DNA from 3 places in the Dickeya ananatis genome. Region 3 is predicted to be linked to each of the others. Evidence: predicted binding sites of a transcription regulator. Region 3 holds the regulator's gene; each other region holds the start of a gene.
The links. The regulator CRP, encoded in region 3, controls carbon source genes, mostly activating them, when cyclic AMP is high. The targets are predictions, from matches to a motif close to ATGTGANNNNNNTCACAT.
Positions count from the first base shown of each region.

Region 1 (10,177 bases), 1.1 Mb from region 3:
ACGGTGTGCTGCAACCGGTTAACGCCAGCATTACCATTAGAGCGCCTGCGCTGAAAGTCAGCTTTTTCATGTATTTTCCTTTCTTGTTTGGGCCTGGCAGGGTAAGAGCACCGCGCCGAAGTCATGGAGTAAGTGCATCAACGTATCGAAACAGCAATGTATCAGAGAGTAAATACGCAGATTTTATTTGTACGCACTTTTTTAAGTGCTGTCACGAATCTGTGGGTGGACGACGACGGATTTCAAAAGACGCCACAACGATGTGAGGGAGACAGGGGAGTGAAGAACCTATCTCATCTGGCGCTAAGAAATGAAGTAAAAAACAAAGGACGATAATAATAAGAAAAATAACAGCGAATTAGATGTGAGTAATTAATTGGGGAGAGTTATCTCGGTTTTATTTATTTTAAAACGGAAAAGAAAATAAATATTGAATAGGTAATATAAGGTTGTTTCTCCGGGTAATCGTTGGTTGCTGGCTGAAATATAGTTATGATAATTTTCTGGGGCCGTTTTTTATCTATTTTTTTTGTTATGGGGCTGAAATAGATAGGTAATGGTTTTACTGAATAACGATTTGCTGATTTAAATATTACATGTTAATCGTAATTCCACTCTTTATTTTTAAAAACACGAATGGGCATGACGCCTAAGCAAAATAGCAACAGGAGATACTATGTTTTTAAAGAAGAAAGTAATTCTGGCAACCCTCCCTCTCTGGGCCGTATTTACAGCGCATGCTGATGATTTCGACAAACTGGATCAGGCATTGCCTTCGGGTGTTAATGCGGCGTCGATTGCGCCGGTATTTGATTTCGATACCGATGGTTGCTTGCCCAGTGCTGGAATCAGTCGCAGCGGTCAGCAAAATGGCGGCCTCAATCCGACTGGTAGCCTCACCGGCGGTTGCCGCTGGACGACGTTTCTCGATAAATCCAATACGCTACATCGGTACGCCTGCGTGAATAGTGGTGGTAACCGCTACTGCGGCCATTTTTATGCGCTCTATTTCCTGAAAGATCAGATTGTGGCGGGCGTCAAAAGCGGCCACCGGAATGACTGGGAATATGCGGCAGTCTGGACCAAAAACGGCACGGTAACCCATGGTAGCTATAGCGCTCACGGCAAGCTGACGACAGCCGCTGCCTCCAGCCTGGATAAACAAAATGGCCACCTGAAGTTTGTCTATCACAAAGATGGTGCGCTGACCCACGCGTTTCGTTTTGCCAAATCAGGCGAGCAGGCGGAAAACCCTTATAACACCTTTGTCACGCCGGATATTGTCAGTTGGTATGCCGTGCATGGTGATGGCGTCAGCAATCAGGACATGCGTAATAAGATGAATACATTTGATTATGGCTCGGCAGATATCCCGATGAAGGACAACAATTTTCTGTCTAACCTGAACGCGGGCAAACCGGGTGATTACCCGAACTTCACGCAAGCCAGCGTGGACAGCGCTAAATAGTGTACCGGCCGGGCCTGACAGCCCGGTCAACGTCATTTTTATGTTTTATATTTGTTTTTAAAGGATTTTCAGACTTGCCGAGAAGGTGTGAGACGGGTCGATGGCGTCCCCGACAGGAATCGAACCTGTAACTAGCCCTTAGGAGGGGCTCGTTATATCCATTTAACTACGGGGACCGCGTTGGCGCTGCATTATACCCGATTTGGTTATCTTCATAAGCACTTGCCGGTGCGTTTGCTCAATCTGCCACCAGTTTTGAGCGGTATACCTGCCTTAATCATGCTATCTTCCGTTATCCGAATCGCCCTGATACGGGGATGACTGCATAGCAAGTCACTGAATTCGGGTGCGATCGCACATTGGGTGCTGGAATTTTGCGAGAGGCTAACGCAGGATCTGCACTTTGCCACGGTTGAGCACATGTTGGCGACGGTGGCGAACCGGTGAGCGTCTTGGTTCATCGTATCGGGTAAGAACCGGACAATTCCGAAGCATTGATGAGAGCTGCGTCACGTCTGGTGTTGCGATCAGGCGATTGCCATTTTCTGATATGCCGCGACAGGGCGGCACGGGCAAACCAAAGCCCGGTGTATTAAAATGATAACATGTGGCCTTGTGCGCTGATGGCCCAGTGGCAGGTCGTGCGGACCGCATGAAAGTTCAGCAGGGAGATACGTTATGAATTTTCGTCTGGGTGGTGTGGTACTGGCGAGTGTAGTGCTTGCTGGCTGTGCCAGCTCTAAAACCTCAGCGCCGGAGCAACGTTCGGATCCGCTGGAAGGATTCAACCGTACCATGTTCGGGTTCAACTACAATGTGTTGGATCCCTATGTCGTTCGTCCGGCTGCCGTAGTCTGGCGTGACTACATGCCACAGCCTGCACGTAACGGGCTAACCAATTTCTTCGTCAACCTGTCTGAACCTGCCGCGATGGTGAACTATTTCGTTGAGGGGAAACCCTATCAGGCGATGATTCACCTTAACCGTTTCTTCCTCAATACCTTACTGGGTATGGGTGGCCTGATTGACGTGGCCTCGATGGCGAATCCTAAGCTGGCGAAAGAAGAACCACACCGTTTCGGCAGTACCTTGGGTTATTACCATGTGGGTTACGGGCCTTATCTGGTGTTACCGGGGTATGGCAGCGCGACATTACGTGAAGACGGTGGTGGTGTAGTGGATACGCTCTATCCACCATTGAGTTACCTCACGTTCTGGATGTCGGCGGGTAAATGGGTGGTGGAAGGGTTAGAAACCCGCGCCAGCCTGCTGGATTCCGACGGGTTGCTGCGTAATTCGTCTGATCCATACCTGATGGTGCGTGATGCTTACTTCCAGCGCCATGATTTCCTGGCGAACGGTGGTAAATCCGTTCCGGTGGTCAACCCGAATGCTAAAGCGATTGAAGGCAGTCTGGACGAAATTGATTCAAATAAATAAGTCTTGTTGTAGTGTTATACAGGCACCTACGGGTGCCTTTTGTAACTAATTTTCCCGTCAAACCCCTTCTGTTACAGCCAATTGATTGTTTGTAAGGCGTTATTTTCTTGTTAATCGTTTATTTAATTACATAAATTCATTTTTATCGTTTATGTAACAATAATAACAGATGGTTAGAGAAGGTAACGATTCAGCTGCCCTGGGCAGGCAATCCGCATGTTGCGTAACCTGTTTTTATCTCCGCCTGTCGTCAACCGGCTCTATGTCGTACCGACATCATAAAGGCAGGTTTGACTACCACGGTTTGTCACTGTTTCCCGCATGGTTTATCGCTTTTGTATCGTTATCTCGCTAATCGGGAATCACCCTTGTTCACCTGCAGGGATGACACACTGACATAACGGGACATAAATATGAAAAAGTTACTGGTTACCACCTTGTGTCTGGGCACAGTAGGGCTGGCACAGCCTGCCATGGCGGAGGAACAACACGCTGTGGATGTGGTGCTGATTGGCGGCGGAGTCATGAGTGCCACACTGGGGACATATTTACAGGCGCTGGAGCCGAACTGGACCATCAGTATGGTTGAGCGGCTGGACAACGTCGCGCAAGAGAGTTCCAACGGCTGGAATAACGCTGGCACCGGCCACTCGGCATTTATGGAACTGAACTATACGCCGGAAAAAGCCGATGGCTCGATTGATATCAGCAAAGCGGTTGAAATCAGCGAAGCGTTCGAGGTTTCCCGCCAGTTCTGGTCTTATCAAATTTCCCATGATGTGATGAAAGACCCGTCGTCGTTCATCAACAGCGTACCGCACATGAGCTTCGTGTGGGGGGACGAGAACGTCAATTATCTGCACAAACGCTATCAAGCGTTGCAGCACAGCACCTTATTCCGCGGCATGGCGTTCTCGGATAATCCGGAACAGATAAAACAGTGGATTCCACTGGTGATGGAAGGGCGAGATCCACAGCAGAAAGTTGCCGCTACCCGCATGCCGATTGGTACCGATGTCAACTACGGCGAAGTAACCCGCCAGTTGGTGAATGGATTGCAACAGCATTCGACTTTCAACCTGAAACTGAACAATGAAGTGCGTGATATCAAACGTAACCCGGATAAAACCTGGCGCGTTGTGGTCGCCGACCTGAAAAACGGTGGTAAAGAAAGCGCAATTAACGCGAAGTTCGTGTTTATCGGCGCTGGCGGTGCGGCACTGCAATTGTTGCAGAAATCCGGTATTCCGGAAGCGAATAACTACGGCGGCTTTCCGGTCGGTGGTGAGTTTCTGGTGACGGATAATCCGGATATCGTAAAACGCCATCTTGCCAAGGTGTATGGTAAGGCGTCGGTTGGGGCACCACCGATGTCAGTCCCGCATCTGGATACCCGTATCTTTGACGGTAAACCGGTGTTGCTGTTTGGCCCGTTTGCGACTTTTTCCAGTAAATTCCTGAAAAACGGCTCATTGTGGGATCTTATCTCGTCAATGAACACCTCCAATGTGATACCGATGATGGATGTGGGTATCGATAATTTCGACCTGGTGAAATACCTGATCGGGCAGTTGATGATGAATGATGATGACCGTTTTGCCGCGCTGAAAGAGTACTTTCCGCAAGCCAAGCCGTCTGACTGGCGCCTGGCGGTAGCGGGGCAGCGTGTTCAGGTCATCAAAAAAGACAAAGAACAAGGCGGTGTACTAAAACTGGGTACCGAGATTGTCAGCGACAAAGATGGAACCATTGCCGCACTGCTGGGTGCTTCGCCGGGTGCCTCTACCGCCGCGCCTATCATGCTTAGCCTGTTGCAAACGGTGTTTAAAGATAACGTCGCCACGCCACAATGGCAGGCGAAGCTGAAAGAAATCATCCCGTCTTACGGTCAGAAACTGGAAGGCAACATCGAGCTGACGAATAAGATTCGCAGTTACACCAGCAGTACGCTGAAACTGGATTACATGGAAGTGAAACCGGAGTAATCACCGCATCAGTTATCGCTATGCAAGAAAACAAAAGGCCGCTATCGCGGCCTTTTTTACGTACACAGAGGGTGTTATGTCAGAAACTGTAGTTAAAGTTCACACCGTACAACCACGCCTGCCCTTTAGAGGTAAAGGTATAGGAAGGCACGCTCTGGGAAATGCCCGGCTCGTGGATAGTCACTTTCTGGCCGTGCATGTAAGACACACCCACATCGACCGATGCGTCTTTATTGAAGGCGTAAGTGGTACCTGCGCTCAGCCACAGACGATCCTGATCCGGAATGGAGATAGTGCGCTTGTCAGCCGGAACCGGGCTATCGTCAAACGCGATACCCGCACGGAAAGTCCAATTGTTGTCGTAGTAGTAGGTGGTTCCCAACGCGATACGGTAGGCGTCGTGGAAGCTCTCGTCTTTTTGGAACAACTGCTGGCCGCTGCTGCCGGTAGCGCGCAGTTCCTGGAATGCGCTCCAACTGGTGTAGGCCAGACTGTAGTGAACGGCCCATTGCGGTGCAACACGATGGTACGCGGAGAATTCCCACATTTCCGGCAGGTTGAGCGTCAGCTTACCGGGGATGGTGGTACCGCTGGTGCCGCGTGGTGCTGCGAGGTCACTTCGGAAAGAACCGTTAAAGTCGATATCGACTTTGGAGCGGTAACTCAGGCCAAAACGGTTATTTTTATCCAGTTCATACAAGAGACCGGCATTCCAGCCATAACCCCATTCTTTACCGTCCAGATGTGTTATCTCAGCGGTTGGGTTCACGCGCAGCGCCGGGCCGATTTCACCAGCATTACGCACGATTTTGGCATCGGCGTATACAGCGTTAACGCCCAGACCAAAGCTGAAATGCTGGTTGAGGCGATAGGCGGCACTCAGGTTCAGGTTGGTTGTTTTCAGGTCGGTTTTGCCCGCGATGGAACCGGCACTGAAATTATCACTGAATTCGGTCGCCAGACCGAAGTTGGTGGTGGCAAAAGCACCTACCGCCCACTGATCGTTCAGCGGCATGATGAAGTGCAGGTTAGGCACCCAGGCGTTTGGCGCGATGTTATCGGCGCTGGCGTCACGGCCGCTGCTGCTGGTGCCGTGCAGATTGATGTCCGGGTCAATATAGGTGACACCGCCGGAAAACGACGGGCGATCAAACATCGTCATCGTGGCTGGGTTGCGGCTGCCGGAGCTGGCGTTATCTGCAATGGCACTTTCACCGGAGAAAGCACGCCCAAGGCCCGATGAAGAGAATTCATTCAACTGGAAACCCGCTGCGGTTGCATTGGATGCCATGAGCGCCAGCGCCACAGCAAGTGATGTTTTCTTTAACAGGACTTTCTGGCTCATGACCGAAACCTCACTGATATTGGCTATTTTTGTTAGCGTGTAACAAGGGACGCGCATTGTAGGGGGGCTTACTGGGCTGACAAATCAGACCAGTTACGAAAAATATAGAATTAACACTATGAAATGTTTTCTTGAAGTTCCATTTATGTTGCAAAAATGATTCTAGAATTTGGATCTGGTTAACAAATGTTGTGGTTGTGTTTAGGGTTTTTAGCTTATTTCATTGAAAAATAACGTTAATGCGTGATCTGTGTCACGTAATACCCCTTTAGTTGGTAAGTGCTAGTGATAGGCCGTCCGTGTGAGTAAAATGAGAGCCAGATTACATTGATAGCCCGCTTCCGCTTGAGGAAGCGCCTGTCACCGCAGAGGAGTTTTGCCATGACAAACGCGATTAACAAATGTAGCGCAGAAGAAACCGCCGCCTGTTGCTGTGTGGATGTAGGAACCGTAATGGATAATACCGACTGCACGGCGTCTTACAGCCACGTATTTACCAGTCGTAGCGATGCGGAGCAGACGCAGAAGCAATTAACGGAAAAAGCCCGTTCAGTTGAATCTGAACCTTGCGTGATTGATACCCGCCTGTCTGAGGTGGATGCAGGGGTCAAACTGGATATGGATTTCACCTTCAGTTGCCAGGCCGAAACCCTGATTTTCCAGTTGGGTCTGCGTTAATCCTCCGCTGTGCCAGTACAGCCCTGAGCCAATAAACAGCTCTGAGCCAATAAACAGCCTGAGCTAACTGAGCGAATAAACGGCCCTGAGCGGACCGGGAATCACCTCGGTGCACTCTGCCTCGTTTTGTGTCTGACACTCAACGGGGCGGTATTTTCTCGTGATCACCCCGTCATTATTCCTGTCATTCTTGCCATTTCCGTTTCTGCGTTTTGACTACCTTGTACCATGTGATTTTCGTCTGGTTATGCCCTGTCGTATCGCGATATCTACTGCCGGCGTACCGGGAAGCGTGGCGGGGTTCGCTGTTTGGTATCGGCTTGTTTGCATAATGTAATCTTCAGGTTAACAATGAGTTCAAACCTCCTCGACCTCTGAAAAGGGATGAACCTCATGGTTATGCGCGAAGTCACGCCGTTGCTCACCCGACGCGGCGATCGGATTGCGATTGTCAGTGGATTGAGAACCCCGTTCGCCCGGCAGGCGACGGTATATCATGGCGTTCCGGCGCTGGAGCTGGGGAAGCTGGTGGTGAATGAGTTACTGCTGCGTAGCGGTGTTGAACCAGAGCAGGTGGATCAACTGGTCTTCGGACAGGTGATTCAGATGCCTGAAGCCCCCAATATTGCGCGTGAAATTGTGCTAGGTAGCGGCATGAGTGTGCACACCGATGCTTACAGTGTTTCCCGCGCCTGTGCGACCAGTTTTCAGGCGGTGGCTAACGTGGCGGAAAGTATTCTGGCTGGCACTATCGATATCGGTGTTGCCGGTGGCGCAGACTCGGCGTCTGTGCTGCCGATTGGTGTTAGCAAGGCGCTGGCGCACACGCTGGTTTCTCTGTCGCGGGCCAAAACACTCAGCCAGCGGCTGGCGTTGCTGGCCCGACTGCGCCCCCGGGATTTACTGCCGGTAGCGCCTGCTGTTGCGGAGTATTCCACTGGGCTGCGGATGGGGGATACCGCTGAGCAGATGGCGAAGGCTTACCGTATCAGCCGCGACGCGCAGGATGCGTTCGCCCACCGCTCCCACCAGCGGGCGGCTCAGGCCTGGGCTGATGGCGTGTTACGCGATGAAGTGATGACGGCCTGGGTGCCGCCGTATAAGCAGGCCATCAGCGAAGACAACACCATTCGTCGTGACAGCGCGCCAGAACAGTATTCCCGCCTTAACCCCGCCTTTGACCGTCGCTACGGTAGTGTGACCGCGGCTAACAGTTCGCCGTTGACTGATGGCGCTGCGGCGGTGTTGCTGATGAGCGAATCCCGGGCCAGCGAACTGCGCTTGACCCCGCTCGGTTACCTGCTCAGTTATGCCTTTAGCGCGATCCCGGTACAGCAAGACATGCTGGCCGGGCCTGCGTATGCCACACCACTGGCTCTTGACCGAGCGGGCATCCGGCTTGATGACCTGACGCTGATTGACATGCATGAAGCCTTTGCCGCTCAAACGCTGGCCAACCTTCACCTGTTCGCCAGTGCTGAATTCGCCCGTGACAAACTGGGCCGTAGTGCACCGTTAGGTGAGGTGGATGAGGCGCGTTTTAATGTCCGGGGCGGTTCGATTGCTTATGGGCATCCGTTTGCGGCAACCGGCGCACGGATGATCACCCAAACGTTGCATGAATTGCGTCGACGGGGCGGTGGGTTGGGCTTGGTGACCGCCTGTGCGGCGGGTGGTCTGGGAGCAGCGATGGTGGTGGAGGTGGCGCAATGACGGAGCAGTTACGGACGGATCAAACGGATGAGCGCGGCACCCAAGCCGCTTTTCAACTGACATTTCGCCCTGACCATATCGGGGTGATTACCGTGGATGTCCCCGGTGAAAAAGTGAATACCTTGAAAGCGGAATTTGCTGAGCAGATGCAAGCCGTGTTGTCACAAGCCCGGCAGTACAACGGCTTGCAGGGTCTCGTTATCCTGTCAGGAAAACCGGCGTCGTTTATCGCGGGAGCGGATATCGGCATGTTGGATGCCTGTGCCGATGTGGCCAGTGCGCAGAAGCTGGCCGAAACCGGCCAGCACACGCTGGATGCGATCGCCCATCTGCCGTTCCCGGTGGTGGCTGCTATTCATGGTACCTGTCTGGGTGGTGGTCTGGAACTGGCGCTGGCGTGCGACTATCGGCTCTGTACCGCCGATGACAGCACCCGCCTCGGATTACCGGAGGTGCAACTGGGGTTATTACCAGGGGCGGGGGGGACCCAACGTCTTCCTCGCCTGATAGGCGTGGATCGTGCGCTGGAGTTAATACTCACCGGGCGACAACTGCGCGCTGCGCAGGCACGGCGTATCGGGCTGGTTGATGAGGTGGTGGCCCCCGCCGTCTTGCTGGAGGCGGCGCTGGGTTTTATTCGCCGGGGTAAACGTCCGGTGACCTCACCCGGCTGGCGACACCGGTTACTGATGCTGCCGTATGTTCGTCGTTGGCTGTTTGAGCGGGTGCGGCGACAGACGCTGGCAAAAACGCAGGGCAACTATCCGGCGGCGACGCGCATCATTGAGGTGGTGCGCTGTGGTCTGGAGCAGGGGAGTCAGGCGGGGTATCAGGCCGAGGCCCGCGCTTTCGGGCAATTGGTGATGTCGCCGGAATCCGTGGCATTGCGGCGGTTGTTTTTTACCACCACGGCATTGAAAAAAGATTTTGGTGCGTCGGTGGATCCCGGTCCATTACGTCGTGTCGGCGTGTTGGGCGGTGGGTTAATGGGGGGCGGTATCGCCAGTGTGACGGCACTGAACGGCCAGTTACCGGTAAGGATTAAGGATATTCAAGAGCAGGGGATCACCCAGGCATTGCACAGTAGCTGGCAACGGCTAAACAAGCAGGTGGCCCGTCGGCGTATGACACCAGCAGAACAGCGGCGACAGATGAGCCTGCTCTCCGGTGGCACCGATTATCGAGGGTTTGAGCATGTTGATGTGGTGGTGGAAGCGGTATTTGAGGATATCGCGCTCAAACAGCAGATGGTTCGGGACATTGAGGCGGTCACGCCGCCCCATACCGTGTTTGCTACCAACACGTCATCGTTACCCATCCATCAGATTGCTGCGGGTGCCAGCCGTCCAGAGCAAGTGATCGGCCTGCACTACTTTAGCCCGGTGGATAAGATGCCGCTGGTTGAGGTTATCCCCCATGCCGGAACCGATAACTCGACGCTAGCCACCACGGTGGCGTTGGCGAGAAAGCAGGGCAAAACGGCGATTGTCGTGGCGGATAAAGCCGGGTTTTACGTCAATCGCATTCTGGCGCCTTACCTGAATGAAG
Region 1 is NZ_CP040816.1:1,032,544-1,042,720, forward strand. Features, by position in the region: gene FGI04_RS04490 (5'-nucleotidase, lipoprotein e(P4) family) at 1-70, opposite strand, end outside; gene FGI04_RS04495 (NPP1 family protein) at 677-1,468, shown strand; tRNA gene FGI04_RS04500 (tRNA-Arg) at 1,570-1,644, opposite strand; gene mlaA (phospholipid-binding lipoprotein MlaA) at 2,147-2,908, shown strand; gene mqo (malate dehydrogenase (quinone)) at 3,322-4,893, shown strand; gene fadL (long-chain fatty acid transporter FadL) at 4,973-6,238, opposite strand; gene FGI04_RS04520 (YfcZ/YiiS family protein) at 6,620-6,916, shown strand; gene fadI (acetyl-CoA C-acyltransferase FadI) at 7,316-8,629, shown strand; gene fadJ (fatty acid oxidation complex subunit alpha FadJ) at 8,626-10,177, shown strand, end outside.
Region 1: FGI04_RS04520 (YfcZ/YiiS family protein) is a predicted target of CRP. The motif match lies at 6,549-6,566, and genes of this name have one in related genera.

Region 2 (10,177 bases), 2.1 Mb from region 3:
GATGCAAATTAGCATCGAACGCGGTTACCAAAACTTTGTTTCTCTGGTAGCCCAGTCACGCCAGAAGACACCGCAGGAAGTCGATGCGATAGCCCAGGGCCATGTCTGGGTCGGCAGTGACGCCAAAGCCAATGGCCTGGTGGATCAATTGGGCGACTTCGACGATGCGGTGAAGAAAGCCGCTGAGCTTGCCAAACTGGAACAGTATCAGTTGAGCTGGTACACAGAAGAGCCGGACCTGCTCAACGTGATGTTCAGCCAGGTCAGAAGTTCGGTCTATGCTCTGCTGCCTTCCGCCGTGCAGGCGTTAGTACCGGCACCGGTAGCTCAACTGGCGCAAACCGTTCGTGCCCAGACCTCGATTCTGGACGCACTGAACGATCCACAGAATCGCTACGCGCTTTGCCTGAACTGCGGCGATTTACGATAACACTCCCTTACACAGCCCGACTCGCGTCGGGCTGTCTTTACCACTGAAACCTTTTTATAATCGCAGCATTTCAGGGCTAACCCTTCCTATAACCAATCGAGTCCCGACCATAACACCCATGCAAAAGAAATCCATCTACGTCGCCTATACGGGTGGCACTATCGGTATGCAGCGCTCCGCCCACGGGTACGTCCCGGTTTCTGGTCACCTGCAACAGCAATTGGCACAAATGCCGGAATTCCATCGCCCGGAGATGCCGGCATTCACGATTCATGAATATACACCGCTGATTGACTCTTCCGATATGACACCCTCGGACTGGCAATCCATCGCCAATGATATTCAGCAAAACTATGACCAATACGATGGCTTCGTCATCCTGCATGGTACCGATACCATGGCGTTTACCGCCTCCGCGTTGTCGTTCATGTTGGAGAATCTCGCCAAGCCGGTTATCGTGACAGGGTCACAAATTCCGCTGGCGGAGTTGCGCTCCGATGGGCAAACCAACCTGCTCAATGCGCTGTACGTGGCAGCCAATCATCCGGTCAATGAGGTTAGCCTGTTCTTCAACAACAAATTGTTGCGTGGCAACCGGACGACCAAAGCACATGCCGATGGTTTTGATGCTTTCGCGTCCCCGAACTTTCCTCCCTTGCTGGAAGCCGGTATCCACATTCGCCGCTTAACACCCGCTAATCCCGAACCACTCGACGGATCACTGATTGTCCATGCCATCACGCCACAACCTATCGGCGTGGTGACCATCTATCCCGGCATTTCTGCCGATGTGGTGAGTAATTTCCTGCGCCAGCCAGTCAAGGCACTGATTCTGCGCTCCTATGGTGTCGGTAATGCGCCACAAAGTTCAGGTTTGCTGGATGAACTACGCCGCGCATCTGAACGCGGTATCGTAGTGGTTAACCTGACGCAATGTATCTCCGGCCGGGTCAATATGGATGGTTACGCGACTGGTAATGCACTGGCACAAGCGGGCGTTATCAGCGGGTTTGATATGACGGTTGAGGCCGCGCTGACGAAACTGCATTACCTGTTAAGCCGAAACGATCTCTCCCCTGAGCAAATTCGCCAACTCATGCAGCAAAACCTGCGCGGAGAATTAAGCGATAAAGATTAAATCACCCGCAGCCGATGTATTAAGGGTAGACAACATCAATGAGAAGAAGAGACGATGAACAGAGCACTCTTGCTGGTGGATATCCAAAATGACTTCTGTGCTGGGGGCGCACTGGCTGTCTCGGACGGGGATAGTGTGGTCGCGATCGCCAATCAGGCTATCGCGGCCTGCAAGTCGGCCGGCGTCATGGTGGTGGCCTGTCAGGACTGGCATCCGGCGGATCACCGCAGTTTCGCCATTAATTCCGGCACCCATGTGGGTGAACAAGGCGAACTGGATGGCCTGCCACAAATTTGGTGGCCAGTGCATTGCGTACAGGGCTCACCGGGTGCCGACCTACACCCCAGGCTGAATCAGCGTGCCATCGACTGGGTAGTGCGTAAGGGGACGCACCCTTTTATCGACAGCTACAGCGCATTTTTCGATAACGGTCACCGCACCCGCACCGACCTGAACGACTGGCTGAAAGCCAGAAACATTACCCGTTTGACCATCATGGGTCTGGCAACCGATTATTGCGTCAAATACACTGTATTAGATGCGCTGGCGCTAGGGTATCAAACCGAGGTGCTGGCAGAGGGCTGCAGAGGCGTTAACCTGCAACCCAACGACAGCCAGCTGGCGATAGACGTGATGGTAAAACACGGTGCCATCCAGGTTTCTCTGGCAACGTTTATTGCGTCACTGAGTTAATAACGCCCTTCTCATCACGCCAGCGGTCAGCGCTGGCGTGCCAAGCCACCGACATCGCTAATGCTTAGTCTTGTGGTTTCAGCGTGGTGATCGTATCACCAACAAAGCGCTGTTTTAATTCCTGCTTACTCTTCATTTCGATTTCACCACGGGTGTTGATCGTCATATGGTCAGCCTCGGTGTTATTACGCGCCTGCCATAGCATCACCATCTGTAGTGCGTTTTCTTTTTGTTCCGCCGTCAGGGTCACGCCATCTGGCCACTTTCCCAGCTCCACCGCCGTCGTCAGACGCTGATAAATCTCCGGCGTCATGCTGTTTATTAAATCATCTAATTGCATGTTTTTTTCTGTCTGAAGTCAAATTTAGCTGAAACGTTTCAAGTCAATCTATTGTATTAGCCAGGCTAACCATCCGTCTGCTGACCATTTTCCGCATCAATAAAGCTGAGTGACACAGAATTTACACAATAACGCTCGCCAGTCGTCTCCTGTGGGCCATCCGGAAAGACATGCCCCAGATGAGCGTCACATTGACCACAACGGATCTCGATACGATGCATATGGTGGGAATGATCCTCAAGATAGCGGATAGCCTGCTCATTCACCGGGCGATCAAAACTCGGCCAGCCGCAGCCGGAATCATACTTGCTATCGGAATAAAACAACGGCTGATGGCAGCACAGGCAGTGATAAACCCCCGTGCGCTTGTTATGCAACAGCTTGCCGGTATAGGGGCTTTCCGTCCCCCGTTGCTGTGTCACGTGTCGTTGCAAGTCGGTTAACTCATCCAGATTGCGTTGAAAAACAGTTGTCTTGGTCATCAGATGCTCACTGAAACACGATTTTTTTCACCAGAACGATGCTGCATAATTCTAACAAAAAGTTAACACCACCACAGCCTATTTTGGCCTACACTTATCCCCACGCAGTAATGGCACATTTAATTGTGATCACTATCACAATTACACCTATGGCAGGTGTTTTCATGCCTGTGCATTCCTCATATGATTGGGTTATGCCCTTTAGTTAGGCTGATAGCTGTTTATCGTGCAACTGTTGAGCGGACTTTTGACTTACCGCAACGATTGACACGATTCCGCTTGACGCTCAGTAAGGTTTTTGTAATTTTACAACCAACCTTTTATTCACAAACCAATAGCTGGTGGAATATATGACTATCAAAGTAGGTATCAACGGGTTTGGCCGTATTGGCCGTATCGTTTTCCGCGCTGCACAGGAACGCTCTGACATCGAAATCGTTGCCATCAACGATTTGCTGGATGCGGAATACATGGCATACATGCTGAAGTATGACTCCACCCATGGCCGCTTCAAAGGTACTGTTGAAGTTAAAGACGGTCACCTGGTTGTTAACGGCAAAACCATCCGTGTTACCGCTGAGAAAGATCCGGCTAACCTGAAGTGGAACGAAGTCGGTGTTGACGTTGTTGCTGAAGCAACCGGTATCTTCCTGACCGACGAAACCGCTCGTAAACACATCCAGGCTGGCGCTAAAAAAGTGGTTCTGACTGGCCCGTCTAAAGACGACACTCCGATGTTCGTTATGGGTGTTAACCACGCTTCCTACGCTGGTCAGGATATCGTGTCTAACGCGTCTTGTACCACCAACTGCCTGGCACCGCTGGCTAAAGTTATCAATGACAAATTCGGTATCGTTGAAGCACTGATGACCACTGTTCACGCTACCACTGCTACTCAGAAAACCGTTGACGGCCCGTCTCACAAAGACTGGCGCGGCGGCCGCGGCGCAGCTCAGAACATCATCCCGTCTTCTACCGGCGCAGCTAAAGCTGTGGGTAAAGTTATTCCGGCACTGAACGGTAAACTGACTGGTATGGCGTTCCGTGTACCGACCCCGAACGTATCTGTTGTTGACCTGACTGCGCGTCTGGAAAAACCGGCAACGTACAAAGAAATTTGTGCCGCTATCAAAGCCGCTTCTGAAGGTGAACTGAAAGGCGTTCTGGGTTACACCGAAGATGACGTGGTATCCACCGATTTCAACGGCGAAAAACTGACCTCTGTGTTCGATGCCAAAGCCGGTATCGCACTGAGCGACACCTTCGTGAAACTGGTTTCCTGGTATGACAACGAAACTGGCTACTCTAACAAGGTTCTGGATCTGATCGCTCACATCTCCAAGTAATGTGGCGATGAACAGATGATAAGAGGGCGACGTGAGTCGCCCTTTTTTATTGGGTATATACCCGTCATACTTCAAGTTGCAGGTGCGTTGGCTGCCCTCGCTCACCCCAATCACTTACTTATGTAAGCTCCTGGGGACTCGCTCGATTGCCGCCTTTTCTTGCAACCCGAATTATTTGGGGTATACAACAAGACCACTAAGGCAAAACCAATACCATGAACAACAACATTTATTCACTTCCCATCACTCATGCGATCACCACTCATCTAAGCCAACGTCAACTGGGCCAACTGCCGGTGATTGTGGTCGACCATCCGCAGGTTCGCGCTGCCGTTGCCTTACAGGGTGCTCACCTGCTGAGCTGGCAGCCTACTGGTGAACAGCCGGTGCTGTGGTTAAGCGAGAACACGCCATTTGAAAACGGTGTGGCCATTCGCGGCGGTGTGCCTATTTGCTTCCCTTGGTTTGGTCCGGCTGCGCAGCCCAATCATGGCTTCGGTCGTCTGCTGGCCTGGGAATTCACCTCGCACAGTGAAGACACGCATGGCGTGACCCTCGCCTTTACGTTACGTGACTCCGAACAGACACGCGCCGCCTGGCCACATACGTTTACCGTTCTGGCTCGCTTCCATTTGACGGCTCAAGAATGCCGCATGGAACTTGAATGCCACGGTGACTACAGCCTGACCACGGCACTGCATACCTACTTCCAGATTGGTGACATCAGCAAAATTCAGATTAGCGGCCTGGGCGAGACCTTCATCGATAAGGTTAACGACGGTAAAACCGATACCCAGAAAGGCAACCTGACCTTTGCCACCCGTACCGATCGTATCTATACCCATCCGGCATCAGTCAGCCTGATTGAAGACCCGGTACTGCAACGCACCATTGAAGTGCATCACGCCCATCACAGCGATGTTGTGGCCTGGAACCCAGGTGCAGAGTTGTCTCGCACCATCAGCGATATGACGGATGACGGCTATCAGACGTTTGTTTGTGTTGAAACGGCACGCGTGACGCAACCGGCTATGGCAACCACGCAAGCCCCCGCCCGCCTGACCTCCACGATTCGTCTGCGTAAGTAATCTTTACTGTTGTTCTTGTTTCTACTGAGCATGGCTGGCGAAAGCCAGTCATGCTTTTGTTATCCCGCTTATACGACATCCAGCGGTTGTTTGTGACGAGGCGCCGGATAAGCCTCATCGAGGATAGCTATCTGCTCAAGTGACAACGTCACATCAAGTGCAATGGCGTTTTCTTTGACATGCGCCAATGTACTGGCTTTGGGAATAGCAATAACGCCAGACTGGCGAACTACCCAGGCCAGCAACACCTGCGCGGGTGTCAGCGCCTGCTGGTGAGCAACCTGCACGACCGCCGGATGAGCCAATAAATCATGTCGTAATTGCCCGGCCTGAGCCAACGGGCAGTACGCCATCACCGGAAGTTGACGCTGCTGACACCAGGGCAGTAAATCATATTCGATACCGCGGGAAGCCAGATGATACAACACCTGATTAGTCTGGCACTGATTGCCTCCCTGACATGACCACAGTACATCCATATCCCGCGTATCCAGATTAGAGACACCCCAGCGCCCAATTTTGCCAGCCTGTTGCAAGCGCTCCATCGCGGTAATGGTATCGGTCAACGGAATCCCGCCACGCCAGTGCAGTAAATACAGGTCGATATAATCAGTTTTCAAACGTTTCAGACTGCGTTCGCAAGCGGCAATCGCCCGCTCACCACCGGCATTATGCGGATACACCTTGGAAACCAGATAAACCTGATCACGACGGCCACGCAGCGCCTCCCCGACCACCTCTTCCGCGCCACCATCCGCATACATTTCCGCCGTATCGATCAGCGTCATACCCAGATCAATACCCGCCTGTAGCGCACTGACTTCCGCACGTCGTCGTTGTGCACTCTCGCCCATAAACCACGTTCCCTGACCTATCGCGGGAACCGTTCTCCCCTCTGGGAATACCACCTGCTTTAGCATGTTCTTACCCTCCTGCGCTCAGGGTAACAAACCCTGGCTGCGCCATTAATGTGCAAATGGGGTGAACACACCCCATTTTTGTGCAGCTAATGCACAATACGCGAGCACATCATGTCAGAAACGATAACTGACACCACCGCCCAGCATCAGGTTATAGCTTTTATCGACCATCGGGCTGTCTTTCACGTCATCAGACAAGCGGATATAACGCCCGCTCACCCAGGAACTCCAATTGGAATTGATTTGATAACCCGCACTCAACTCGACGTAGGGCGACCAGCCATCGTTCGGTTGGTAATTGCGTAATCCAGAACGTGCCGCTTCATCGCCCGTCACACCATAGTAGTAGCGGTTCTGGTTCTCGCTCGACCAGGTAATCCCTATTCCCGGCGTCAGGCTCCAGTTGCCGTCATTGAAGCGATAGAGGTAGGCGGAATCCCACACCAGACCGTTGCTGTAGTCTAACGTGTCGCCAGCGAAAACCGTGCGCAACGTCCCCCACTGCGCGTCGTAACGATAAGCCAGCCCCGCCATCAACGTGCCACGTCGCCGGTCGAGCTGCTTCATCTGACTGTCATCGCTGTCTCCCGGTCTAAAGCCGAAAGGGTTGTAATAGGCGGTTAGTGATAGCTTGTTCTGTGCGTCATTCCACAGGTAATACCCGCCTTGCAGACCACGCAGATAAAAATTCTCGCCGTCATAGTTCACCATTGGGAAAGGATAAACATGCCCGCTATCGCCACGGTATAGTGCCGTTCCGCCAACCGCACCCACGCCTAGCGAGAACTCGTCCGCCAGTGCGGTGTCAGTCGTAACAGCGCCAGCCAGTGTCGCCGTTAAGAAAGTGAATACGTGTTTTTTCACGGTCGTCGCGCCCCTTCGATGTTACATATTTGATCGCATTCGGCAGCATAGCAGCGCTGGAGTCCTACATACATCACATTAATGTGAAAGATACATAAGTTATAACGATTTCGTCTGCCAACCATCACCCCGCATCGGGTCTGTGTTGGCGGATAAAAAAGCCAGCTTTACGCCTTCATGCCGAAGTGAGTCATTGAAATATCTTAAAAATGCGACGCAAGAATAGAGGCAAATTTATGGATGCAAACTACGCTTTAAACAAGGCAGAGGATTTCCGCTGACTACAGCCGGGTACCAGTTATCCCCTGACCCATTGCCAGCCAAGTTGGCATAAGGGTTGCTGTATTCCAGTATGAGGTCTTCTTCCGGGAGAGCCATCCATTACATAGGCTTTATACATACCATTCGCTCTCTTACTCTGTGTTAATCGACGAAGGACGGGCAACGCTATGAACATATTTGATCATTATCGTCAGCGTTACGACGCTGCCAAAGACGAAGAGTTCACTCTGCAAGAGTTCCTTACCATCTGCCAGCAAGACCGCAGTGCGTATGCGAACGCCGCTGAGCGATTGTTAATGGCTATCGGTGAACCGGTTATGGTAGACACCGCCCAGGAACCACGTCTGTCTCGTTTGTTTTCCAACCGGGTAATTGCCCGCTACCCTGCGTTCGAAGAGTTCTATGGCATGGAAGAAGCCATAGAACAAATCGTTTCCTATCTGAAGCATGCCGCGCAAGGGCTTGAAGAGAAGAAACAAATCCTCTATCTGCTGGGCCCGGTCGGCGGCGGTAAATCCTCGCTGGCTGAACGACTGAAAGCACTGATGCAGCGTGTTCCTATTTATATCCTGAGCGCCAACGGCGAGCGTAGCCCGGTCAACGACCATCCGCTGTGCTTGTTCAATCCGCAAGAAGACGCGTCAATTCTGGAGAAAGAATACGGCGTTCCACGCCGCTATCTGGGCACTATAATGTCTCCCTGGGCGGCCAAACGCCTGCAGGAATTCGGTGGTGACATCACCAAGTTCCGTGTCGTCAAAGTCTGGCCTTCTATCCTGGCCCAACTGGCTATCGCCAAAACCGAGCCGGGTGATGAAAACAACCAGGACATTTCAGCGCTGGTCGGTAAAGTGGACATCCGCAAGCTGGAGCATTTCGCACAAAACGACCCGGACGCTTATGGCTACTCCGGCGCACTGTGCCGTGCCAACCAGGGCGTGATGGAATTCGTGGAAATGTTTAAAGCACCGATCAAAGTGCTTCACCCTTTACTGACCGCCACGCAGGAAGGCAACTATAACGGTACCGAAGGTATTGCCGCACTGCCGTTTAACGGGATTATCCTCGCGCACTCCAACGAATCTGAATGGGTGCAATTCCGTAACAACAAAAATAACGAGGCCTTTCTCGACCGTGTCTACATCGTCAAAGTGCCTTACTGCCTGCGGGTTTCCGAAGAAGTCAGAATTTATGACAAGTTGTTGGTAAACAGTGAGCTGAGTCGCGCCCCCTGCGCCCCCGGCACGCTGGAAACACTGGCCCGCTTCTCCATTTTGTCGCGGCTCAAAGATCCAGAAAACTCCAGTATCTACTCAAAAATGCGGGTATACGATGGTGAAAGCCTGAAGGATACCGATCCGAAAGCCAAGTCGTATCAGGAGTACCGTGATTACGCAGGTGTTGATGAAGGCATGAAAGGGCTTTCCACCCGTTTTGCCTTTAAGATCCTCTCGCGCGTGTTCAACTTTGATCACAGCGAAGTAGCGGCCAACCCGGTTCACCTGTTCTATGTGCTGGAACAGCAAATTGAGCGGGAACAGTTCCCACAGGATATCGCGGAGAAATACCTGGAACACCTGAAAGGCTACCTGATTCCGAAGTACGCCGAATTCATCGGTAAGGAAATACAGACGGCCTACCTTGAGTCCTACTCGGAATACGGTCAAAACATCTTTGATCGCTATGTGACCTATGCCGACTTCTGGATTCAGGATCAGGAATACCGTGACCCGGATACCGGTCAGTTGTTTGATCGTGAATCACTTAACGCTGAACTGGAGAAAATCGAAAAACCGGCGGGTATCAGTAACCCGAAAGACTTCCGCAACGAGATCGTCAACTTTGTATTACGCGCCCGCGCCAGCAACAGCGGCCGTAATCCGAACTGGACCAGCTATGAAAAACTGCGCACGGTCATTGAGAAAAAGATGTTCTCCAATACCGAAGAACTGCTGCCGGTGATTTCGTTTAACACCAAAACATCGACGGAAGAGCAGAAAAAACACGACGACTTTGTCGATCGCATGATGGAAAAAGGCTATACCCGCAAACAGGTGCGTTTGCTGTGCGAATGGTACCTGCGCGTGAGGAAGTCATCCTGATGCCGGACATCGACAGGCATGTCGTTTGGGGGAAACATGGCCTATTTCATTGATCGGCGCTTGAACGGCAAGAACAAAAGCGCGGTTAACCGCCAGCGTTTTTTGCGCCGTTACAAGTCGCAAATAAAGCAGTCGATTGCCGGGGCCATCAACAAGCGTTCGGTCACCGACGTGGAAAATGGGGAGTCTATCTCGATCCCCAACGCGGATATCAGTGAACCGATGTTCCATCAGGGGCGTGGCGGGGTTCGTCACCGGGTGCACCCCGGTAACGATCACTTTGTCGAGAACGACAAGATCGAGCGCCCTCAGGGTGGCGGCGGCGGTAGCGGCTCAGGCCAGGGGGATGCCGGGCAGGACGGTGAAGGTCAGGATGATTTCGTGTTCCAGATATCCAAAGATGAATATCTTGACCTACTGTTCGAAGATCTGGCGCTACCGAACCTGAAAAAAACCGAGCATCGGCAACTGAACGAGTACAAAACCCATCGT
Region 2 is NZ_CP040816.1:1,984,515-1,994,691, forward strand. Features, by position in the region: gene sppA (signal peptide peptidase SppA) at 1-430, shown strand, start outside; gene ansA (asparaginase) at 549-1,568, shown strand; gene pncA (bifunctional nicotinamidase/pyrazinamidase) at 1,623-2,261, shown strand; gene FGI04_RS08650 (YeaC family protein) at 2,326-2,601, opposite strand; gene msrB (peptide-methionine (R)-S-oxide reductase MsrB) at 2,667-3,083, opposite strand; gene gapA (glyceraldehyde-3-phosphate dehydrogenase) at 3,434-4,429, shown strand; gene FGI04_RS08665 (D-hexose-6-phosphate mutarotase) at 4,645-5,517, shown strand; gene FGI04_RS08670 (aldo/keto reductase) at 5,586-6,437, opposite strand; gene FGI04_RS08675 (MipA/OmpV family protein) at 6,552-7,301, opposite strand; gene yeaG (protein kinase YeaG) at 7,751-9,685, shown strand; gene FGI04_RS08685 (YeaH/YhbH family protein) at 9,722-10,177, shown strand, end outside.
Region 2: msrB (peptide-methionine (R)-S-oxide reductase MsrB) is a predicted target of CRP. The motif match lies at 3,207-3,224, and genes of this name have one in related genera.

Region 3 (10,177 bases):
TTGGCGCGTTATGATTGTTTTCTCCTCTTTGCAAATTCGACGCGGTACACGGGTACTGCTGGACAACGCCACCGCTACCATCAACCCAGGTCAGAAAGTGGGTCTGGTGGGTAAAAACGGCTGTGGCAAATCAACCCTGTTGTCATTACTGAAAGGAGAAATCAGCGCCGATGGCGGCAGCGTCACCTTTCCGCAAAACTGGGCACTGGCATGGGTGAATCAGGAAACGCCGGCGCTGGCACGCTCGGCGCTTGATTACGTGATAGACGGCGACCGTGAGTATCGTCAGTTGGAAGCCGACCTCGACGCAGCCAACGCCCGCAACGACGGCCACGCTATCGCCACTCTGCACGGCAAACTGGACGCGATTCAGGCCTGGTCGATTCAAGCCCGCGCCGCCAGCCTGCTCAACGGGCTGGGTTTTCAACAAGACCAGCTGCAACGCTCAGTCAGTGATTTCTCCGGTGGCTGGCGTATGCGTCTGAATCTGGCGCAAGCGCTGATTTGCCGCTCCGATTTACTGCTGCTTGACGAACCGACCAACCACCTGGATCTGGATGCAGTGATCTGGCTGGAGAAATGGCTGAAAAATTACCCGGGTACGCTGGTGCTCATTTCCCACGACCGGGATTTTCTTGACCCCATCGCTAACCGGATCCTGCATATCGAGCAGGAAACCCTGTTCGAGTACACCGGCAACTACACCTCGTTCGAGCAACAGCGCGCCACCCGTCTGGCCCAGCAACAGGCGATGTACCAGCACCAGCAGGAGCGGGTCGCGCACCTGCAACACTATATCGACCGTTTTCGCGCCAAAGCCAGTAAAGCCAAACAGGCCCAAAGCCGCATCAAGATGCTCGAACGCATGGAGCTTATCGCCCCGGCGCATGTCGACAACCCGTTCCGCTTCAGTTTTCGTGAACCGCAAGCGCTACCCAACCCGCTGTTGCGGATGGAAAAAGTCAGCGCGGGCTACGGCGACCGGTTGATCCTCGATTCTATCAAACTCAATCTGGTGCCCGGCTCACGCATCGGGTTACTGGGTCACAATGGTGCCGGTAAATCGACGCTCATCAAACTGCTGGCGGGCGAACTGCAGCCGTTTAGCGGCGACATCGGCCTGGCCAAAGGCATAAAGCTGGGGTATTTCGCCCAGCACCAGCTGGAGTTTCTGCGCCCCGACGAGTCACCGTTACAGCACCTGACCCGACTGGCAGAGAGGGAAACCGAGCAGCAACTGCGTGATTATCTCGGCGGTTTCGGCTTCCGGGGCGACAAGGTAACCGAGTGCACCGAGCGTTTTTCCGGCGGCGAAAAGGCGCGACTGGTGCTGGCACTGATTGTCTGGCAGCGCCCTAACCTGTTGCTGCTCGATGAACCGACCAACCATTTGGATCTCGACATGCGCCAGGCGCTGACCGAAGCGTTGATCGACTTCGACGGCGCGCTGGTGGTGGTATCGCACGATCGTCACCTGATCCGATCCACCACCGACGATCTCTATCTGGTGCACGACGGCAAGGTCGAGCCGTTTGACGGCGATCTGGAGGATTACCAGCAGTGGCTATTGGATGCCCAGAAACAGGATAACACGGCGGAATCTGCCCCCAAAGACAACGCCGCCAACAGCGCGCAGTCGAGGAAGGATCAAAAACGGCGTGACGCCGAACTGCGCGCCCTGACCCAACCGCTGCGTAAGCAGATAAACCAACTGGAACAACAGATGGAGAAACTGCAAGCAACGCTGAGCGCGGTAGAAGACCGCCTTGCCGACAGCGGGTTATATGACGTCAGCCGTAAAAGCGAATTGACCGACTGTTTGCAAAAACAAAGCGCGACGAAGGCCGAACTGGAAAACACCGAAATGGCCTGGCTGGATGCGCAGGAACAACTCGAACAATTGCTGCGCGACGCAGAGACGCAGGGTTAAGCACCATCCTGAGTGAACGGCGGGCGCAATACGGTAGCCCGCCGTTCAGACGCTCTTCACGATGATTAATGCCAAATCATCAGCACGCAGGTTGCCGTCAGTAACCCCATCGCAATGTTGAACACCTTCCAGGCACGCGGACTTTGCAGCAGGCGGCCGATCATCGCACCAAACCCTAGCCAGATAACCCCGGCCACGAAATTAACGCACACCATCGCCACGCTGATGGCCACCACCGACGCGACATAGCCGTCACCAGACAGGCTAAACCCTGCCACCGCGCCCAGCGACATCAGCCAGGCTTTGGGGTTGAGGAACTGCAACAACCCGCCCTGATACAACGGAATCGGCCGCGGCGGTGCCGTTTCGGTATCCAGCTTTTCGTAAGCCGCCGTGGCAATCTTCCACGATAACCACAGCAGATAGGCACTGCCCAGCACCTTCAGCGCCAGATGCAGCGAAGGATAAAGCAGGATAAGGCTACCCAGCCCCAACGCCACCAATAACAGTATGCTCTGCATACCGATCATGATGCCCAGCATCAACGACATGGAACGTAACACGCCAAAGTTGGCTGCGGAGGCAGTAAGTAGCATATTATTGGGTCCTGGTGTAATGGCAGCGACCCACAAGAAACCGAGCATTGAAAGAAACAGGCTGACGTGCTCCATGAAACGACGATCCTTTAACATAAGGGACGTTAAACCTAGCAGCGCAGCAGGATGCAGACAAGTGCTTCGCCATGCCGCGACAGGCCCCAATGCCTCTTTTCATCATGGCTCTCTTTTTATGAATAATTCTTCTTACCGTAGTGCGTGCTTTCAGCCCCTGCCGGGTGGGCGCAATCCGCATATTCAGACGCTGTTGCCGCGTCTGTTTCGCCGTCGTGCGGCTCTGAAACCCGTCTGGCAGCGTCTGACTCTGCCGGACGGCGATTTTATCGACCTTGCCTGGAGCGAAGCGCCACAACACGCGGCCCATAAACCCCGTGTGGTACTGTTTCACGGGCTGGAAGGTAGTTTTCACAGCCCTTATGCCCACGGACTGATGGCGGCCTGCCAACAACGTGGCTGGCTGGCGGTGGTGATGCACTTTCGTGGGTGCAGCGGACAACCGAACCGCCTGCCGCGGGCGTATCACGCCAGCGAAACCGAAGACGCGCGCTATTTCCTGCATTGGCTGCGTCAGACGCTGGGTAACGCCCCTACCGTCGCGGCGGGGTTTTCTCTGGGCGGGAATATGCTGGCTTGCCTGCTGGCGCAACAAGGGGCCGCCTGCCCATTGGATGCCGCGGCGGTAGTATCCGCGCCGTTGATGCTCGAATCGTGCGGCACCCGTCTGGAACAGGGTTTTTCGCGTATTTACCAGTTCTATCTGCTGCACTCGCTGCGCCGTAACGCCTTGCACAAGTTGACGATGTATCCCGATTGCCTGCCGATATCCGCCAGCCGGTTACGTCGGGTGTATCGCCTGCGAGAGTTTGACGAGCTGGTAACATCGCCTCTGCACGGTTTCACCGGCGCAACCGATTATTACCGACGGAGCAGCGCCTTGCCGTTGCTGCCGCGTATCCGCCAACCATTGCTGGTCATCCACGCCAAAGACGACCCGTTTATGACGCCGGAGGTCATCGCTGATGTCTCGCAACTCCCGGCCAATATCGACTACCAGTTGACAGAGCATGGCGGTCATGTCGGTTTTGTTGGCGGATCATGGCAACGGCCTGAATTGTGGCTGGAGCACCGTATTCCCGAGTGGTTTACCCCTTATCTGGAGCAGCACGCATGATCATTCCCTGGCAAGAACTAGCGCCGGAAACACTGCAAAATCTGATTGAATCATTCGTCCTGCGTGAAGGCACCGACTACGGCGAGCAGGAGCGCACACTCGAAGAAAAAGTGGCGGATATCCGTCAGCAACTGGCAAACGGCGAGGTCGTCCTGGTGTGGTCGGAATTACACGAAACCGTCAATATCATGCCCCGCCGCCAGCTCAGCAACAATGAACGGTATCAGCCCTGAATCAATCGTAAATTGCCGTGTCAGTGTGCGATAAACATGCTAACAATGATCAGATATAACATGGCCTGATGGCTCTGCACGGCATTGCCCTTACTCATCGAATGATGACTTCACCGAAGATTGCCCTACACATCGGAGGTTACACACCATGTCGCACCAGCACCCGATTATCGCGGTCACCGGCTCCAGCGGCGCGGGGACCACGACCACCAGCCTGGCGTTTCGCAAGATCTTCCAGCAACTGAATCTGCGCGCCGCGCTGGTGGATGGCGACAGTTATCACCGCTATACCCGACCGGAAATGGATATGGCGATCCGCAAGGCACGGGACCTGGGGCGTCACATCAGCTATTTCGGACCGGAAGCCAATGACTTCTGCCAACTGGAAAACACCTTTATCGAATACGGTCGTAGCGGCACCGGGCAGACCCGCAAATACCTGCACACCTATGATGAGGCCATCCCCTACAATCAGGTGCCGGGGACCTTCACGCCCTGGGAGCCGATGCCTGAGCCGACCGACCTGCTGTTCTATGAGGGATTACACGGCGGCGTGGTCACCGCACAGCATGATGTTGCCCGGCATGTCGACCTGCTGGTCGGCGTGGTGCCGATAGTCAACCTGGAGTGGATTCAGAAGCTGGTACGTGACGTCAACGAACGCGGACACTCCCGCGAGGCGGTGATGGATTCCGTCGTGCGCTCGATGGAAGACTACATCACCCATATCACGCCGCAGTTTTCCCGCACCCACATCAACTTCCAGCGCGTACCGACGGTCGATACCTCTAACCCGTTCGCCGCCAAAGCCATTCCCTCGATGGACGAAAGTTTCGTGGTGATCCACTTTCAGGGGCTGGACCGCATCGATTACCCCTACCTGCTGGCCATGTTGCAGGGCTCGTTCATTTCCCACATCAATACGCTGGTGGTGCCGGGTGGCAAAATGGGGCTGGCGATGGAGTTGATCATGATGCCGCTGGTACAGCGGTTGATGGAAGGCAATAAAATCGACTGACACCGGCAATATACCGATGATAAGCACCGATGATAAGCGCCGATGAACCGGCGCTTAACGACGCGGCGGCCAGGACAACACGCCGCCGCGAACAGGCGCTTAATCCAGCGCGATCACTTCATGGCTATGGGTAATGTTCACGGCTTTTCCCAGCATCAACGCCACAGAGCAGTATTTTTCGGCTGACAGCGACACCGCACGCTCCACGGCTTTATCGCCCAAGCCCTTGCCGGTGACGATAAAATGCAGGTTGATGGCGGTGAACAAACGCGGTGCTTCCTCACGGCGTTCAGACGTCAGGCGGACTTCACAATCCACCACGTCATGACGGCCTTTTTGCAGGATAGACACCACATCGATGGCGCTGCATCCGCCTGCGGCCATCAGTACCATTTCCATCGGGCTGGGCGCTTTATCGCCTGCGTTGCCGTCCATCAGCAGTTGATGTCCGGAAGCGGATTCACCAAGAAATGTTAACCCTTCAACCCATTTCACCCGCGCCTGCATAATTTTGTCCTCAATCAATTATTTTTGAAATTTTACATCGCTTATGTACAAAAAAGCCTGATAATCAGAGCTTAATCATGCTGAAGCGAGACAACACAAGACACTACACTCAACCTGTGTTACAAACAAAAGCGTAAACCGGCATGTGTTGTTGCGTCGATGCCTGACCCACCACCGGCTTACTGGCGTCATCTGATAGACAGCCTCAGTATATTCCCTGACGTCATTCCGCCAGGACGGAATTGAATTATAACTATGTTATCACGCCGTACAGGGAACTCTGAGCCCTGTGATTTGCGCAGTGAATTAACAACAGAGGATAACAGCGAATGGTTCTCGGCAAACCGCAAACAGACCCGACTCTCGAATGGTTCCTTTCTCATTGCCACATTCACAAGTACCCATCGAAGAGCACCCTAATCCACCAGGGTGAAAAAGCAGAGACGCTTTACTACATCGTGAAAGGCTCGGTTGCCGTGCTGATCAAGGATGAAGAAGGCAAGGAAATGATTCTGTCTTATCTGAATCAGGGCGATTTTATCGGCGAACTTGGCTTGTTTGAAGACGGGCAGGAACGCAGTGCGTGGGTCCGGGCGAAAACAGCCTGTGAAGTTGCTGAAATCTCCTATAAAAAATTCCGCCAGCTCATCCAGGTCAACCCGGACATTCTGATGCGCTTGTCCTCACAGATGGCACGTCGTCTGCAGGTTACCTCGCAAAAAGTCGGCAACCTGGCATTCCTCGACGTGACGGGTCGCATCGCGCAAACCCTGCTTAATCTGGCCAAACAGCCGGACGCCATGACCCACCCGGATGGTATGCAGATTAAGATCACCCGTCAGGAAATCGGCCAAATCGTCGGCTGTTCCCGCGAAACTGTCGGCCGTATTCTGAAAATGCTGGAAGACCAGAACCTGATCTCCGCCCACGGTAAAACCATCGTGGTATACGGTACTCGCTGATTCGCATTCACCGGATCAACATCCATCGGCCCAACTCAGCCGGATCAAAAAGAGCGTGCCCAGGCACGCTCTTGTCGTTTTAGTAGAGAGGAAAGCGCGGCTTATGCGCCCTTCACTACCTGTGCCACGGCTTTTTCAAACAGCGCCATCCCCTGGTCTATCTCTTCCGGGGTGATCACCAGAGACGGCACAAAACGGATCACATCCGGCCCCGCCACCAAAATCATCAACCCCAGATCTGCCGATGCCGCCAGAAAATCACGGGCGCGGCCATGCCAGGCCGGTTTCAGTTGTGCGCCTAGCAGTAAGCCCATGCCACGAATTTCATCAAAAATGCCGTACTGGGCGTTGATGCGCTCCAGCGCAGACACAAAACGCGCATGGCGATCGACCACGCCGGACAGCACTTCCGGTGTATTGATCACATCCAGCGCCGCTTCCGCCACCGCGCAAGCCAGCGGGTTGCCGCCATAGGTGGTGCCGTGCGTCCCGACTGCCATCACCGACGCAATCTCTTCCGTGGTCAACATGGCGCTGATCGGGAAGCCGCCGCCCAGCGCTTTCGCGGTGGTCAGAATATCCGGTGTGATACCGTAGTGCATATAAGAGAACAGCTTACCGCTGCGGCCCATACCACACTGCACTTCATCAAACACCAGCAGCGCCTGATACTGATCGCACAGCTCACGCACCCCCTTGAGGAAAGCCGGTGTCGCAGGCGTAATGCCGCCTTCGCCCTGAATCGGCTCCAGCACCACGGCACAGGTGTGGTCATCCATCACGGCTTTGACCGCGTCCAAATCGTTGAACGGCACGTGCACGATATCCGCCGGTTTCGGGCCGAAGCCATCGGCATATTTCGGCTGACCACCGACCGACACGGTAAACAAGGTACGGCCATGAAACGACTGATAAAACGAAATTATCTTGGTTTTGTACGGGCTATGACGGGTAATGGCGTAATGCCGTGCCAGTTTGAACGCCGCTTCATTGGCTTCTGCACCAGAGTTGGCGAAAAACACACGATCGGCAAACGTGGCGTTGATCAGTTTGGTCGCCAGACGCAGCGCCGGTTCGTTGGTGAATACGTTGCTGGTGTGCCACAGGGTTTCACCCTGCTCTTTCAACGCCGCCACCAACGCCGGATGGCAATGTCCCAGCGCGGTTACCGCGATGCCACCAGAAAAATCGATATATTCTTTGCCCTGCTGATCCCAGACACGGCTCCCTTTGCCTTTTACCGGCACAAACTGCGCGGGTGCATAAACCGGAAGAATTACCTTATCGTAAGTATCCCGTGTTACTGCTGCTTTCTCTGTCGCCATTTGCTGCCCCGTTGTCATATCCCGTAGTGTGGAGTGAAGATCTTAAGTGAAAATATAATCAATAAATATGCATAAAAAATCAAAAATAGGCAATCACTAATCCGATACGCCCGGCCTGCCCTGCGCTATCCGACTATAAATCAAGGAAATTTTTCAATAGCTGATGCCCTTGCTGGCTGAGGATGCTTTCTGGATGAAACTGCACACCTTCCAGCGGCAACGAACGATGACGTATTCCCATGATCTCGTCGATATCACCGTCAAGCTCAGTCCAGGCTGTGACCTCAAAACAGTCAGGTAGCGTATTTTTTTCCAGCACCAGCGAATGGTAACGCGTGACAGTGAGTGGGTTTGCCAACCCGGCGAACACACCGCGCCCGGTATGCCGCACTGGCGAGGTTTTGCCGTGCATCACCTGGCGGGCGCGTACCACCTGGGCGCCGAATACCTGTCCCAGCGCCTGATGCCCCAGACAGACCCCCAGAATCGGTAGTTGACCGGCAAAATGGCGAATCGCCGCCAGCGAGATCCCTGCGTCATCCGGTGTACAAGGGCCGGGAGAAATCACCAGTCGTTGCGGCGATAACCGCTCGATGTCCGCCAGCGTCAGCACATCATTACGCCTGACCAGCACCTCCGCACCCAGTTCGCAAAAATACTGGTACAGGTTGTAGGTAAAGGAGTCGTAGTTATCGATAAGTAGCAGCATATTTTTATTGATCAGCGGATATAAATGACGCCAGGTGCGTCATCGATATCATGCTGACCGCGCATGATGTCGAATGAATGTGCCGAGTCTGAAGAGTTGAGAGGTGGTTGTCCAGATACGAGGTGGAAACAATCGGTACAGAACGTAAATGTGGTGCAGAAAGCGGGGATAAAAACCTGCCGACATCATGGAAAAACCCCGGTCAGTCACGACCGGGGTGTTCCGCGACAATCGGGCTCTCACCCGGTTTCATTACGCAGCAGCATCGGATTGAACTGTTTGCGAAACTCGATGGGGGTGGCACCGGTGTAGCGCTTAAACATCTTTTCAAAATGACTCAGGTCACCGTAGCCGCAATCCAGATAGAGGTTGGTAATCCGGCTCATGGGGTGGCACTCCAGCCGCTGGCAGGCATAGAAAATGCGGGTCTGGTTCAGAATCTGTTTAAACGATAAGCCGAGACTGTGCTTGAGTAGATAAGAAAGATGCGACGGACTGATATGCGAATTCTCCGCCAGTTCAATCAGCGTCACTTCACGTTGAAAATGCTCGCCCAGATACAACAGCGCTTTGATCACCGAGGGGTGAAACTGCTGTAACGCGTCCTGATCACGGCTGAGTACCGCGTCACACAATGAGCGGTTAATCCGTCGCCCTTCCCCCCTCTGCGCCAGCTCCGTTGGGGGGATAATATGCGGCAGAATACGGCTGGCCTGAGTCAGGCTAATCTCAGCATCATCACTGAGCATTAATAGCCGGGCGACGCTGTGCCACAATTGCCTGACATTGCCGGGCCATTCGTAATGGTGCAGATAAAACAGCACGTCAGGATGCAATGTCTGCCGGACCGATTGACGGTACGCCTGCCAGGCCGCGTGGACCAATTCGACTATCTCCGGCGTTTTGCCTTTCAGGGCCGACACAGACAATAGCTGGCACCCAAAGGTCGACATCAGTTGTGTGCCGGGTTGTGTCGGCAACGCACCGCGTTCTGTCGGCGTGGCTATCAACCCGAATACCAGCCGCAGCGCATTGCGACCGGCATGTTCATCTTGCAATTGTGTCAGCAACGCCTGTTGTTGTTGTTCGGTCAGGGCGTCAAAGCCCGGTATGCACAGCGTCAACCGATGACCATCAGGCTGTGAGGCCAACATATCCCTCACCTGTTTCGTTGGGTCACCCTCGCCGCTGAGTTCGACATAACGCCCTTGTGATGCCAGCAACCTGGCACGAATATAGCTGGTGATATCAGACAGATCAGCACCCGGTTCGCCATACAGCAGAATCGGCCTGCCGGACAGCAATAACCGATCGATTTGCCCACGCAGCGCAGAGGGTAAAAAGATGAACTCAGGAATATGCCTTCCTACCGAATAACCCGCCAGAGGGATCTTTTCAGCAGGAATATTTCTTAATTTACCAGGTAGTATATTTTCTGTTTTCACGGGAAAATCCTTTATTCAACTCCTGCCAGCGTACATTTCACAACAATGTACTCCTTCATAAGAACGGGTATGGCTTATGCAACGCTACCGTCTTATTTCAACCGCTACTCCAACCATAAAAACAACTATCCCTACCCCAATAATTCGGGTTGCCAAAAAGCAGCGATGCAACAATTACCCAGGTGCTGACTCAGGTGAGTGACTGGAGTGACCCCGTCAATACATACACCAGCAACCTGAAATGTGATAGCGATATACCC
Region 3 is NZ_CP040816.1:4,679,893-4,690,069, reverse strand. Features, by position in the region: gene FGI04_RS20910 (ABC transporter ATP-binding protein) at 11-1,930, shown strand; gene FGI04_RS20905 (LysE family translocator) at 1,996-2,601, opposite strand; gene FGI04_RS20900 (hydrolase) at 2,720-3,718, shown strand; gene FGI04_RS20895 (YheU family protein) at 3,715-3,951, shown strand; gene FGI04_RS20890 (phosphoribulokinase) at 4,100-4,969, shown strand; gene FGI04_RS20885 (OsmC family protein) at 5,069-5,476, opposite strand; gene crp (cAMP-activated global transcriptional regulator CRP) at 5,806-6,438, shown strand; gene argD (bifunctional acetylornithine/succinyldiaminopimelate transaminase) at 6,540-7,763, opposite strand; gene FGI04_RS20870 (aminodeoxychorismate synthase component II) at 7,897-8,472, opposite strand; gene FGI04_RS20865 (helix-turn-helix domain-containing protein) at 8,712-9,917, opposite strand.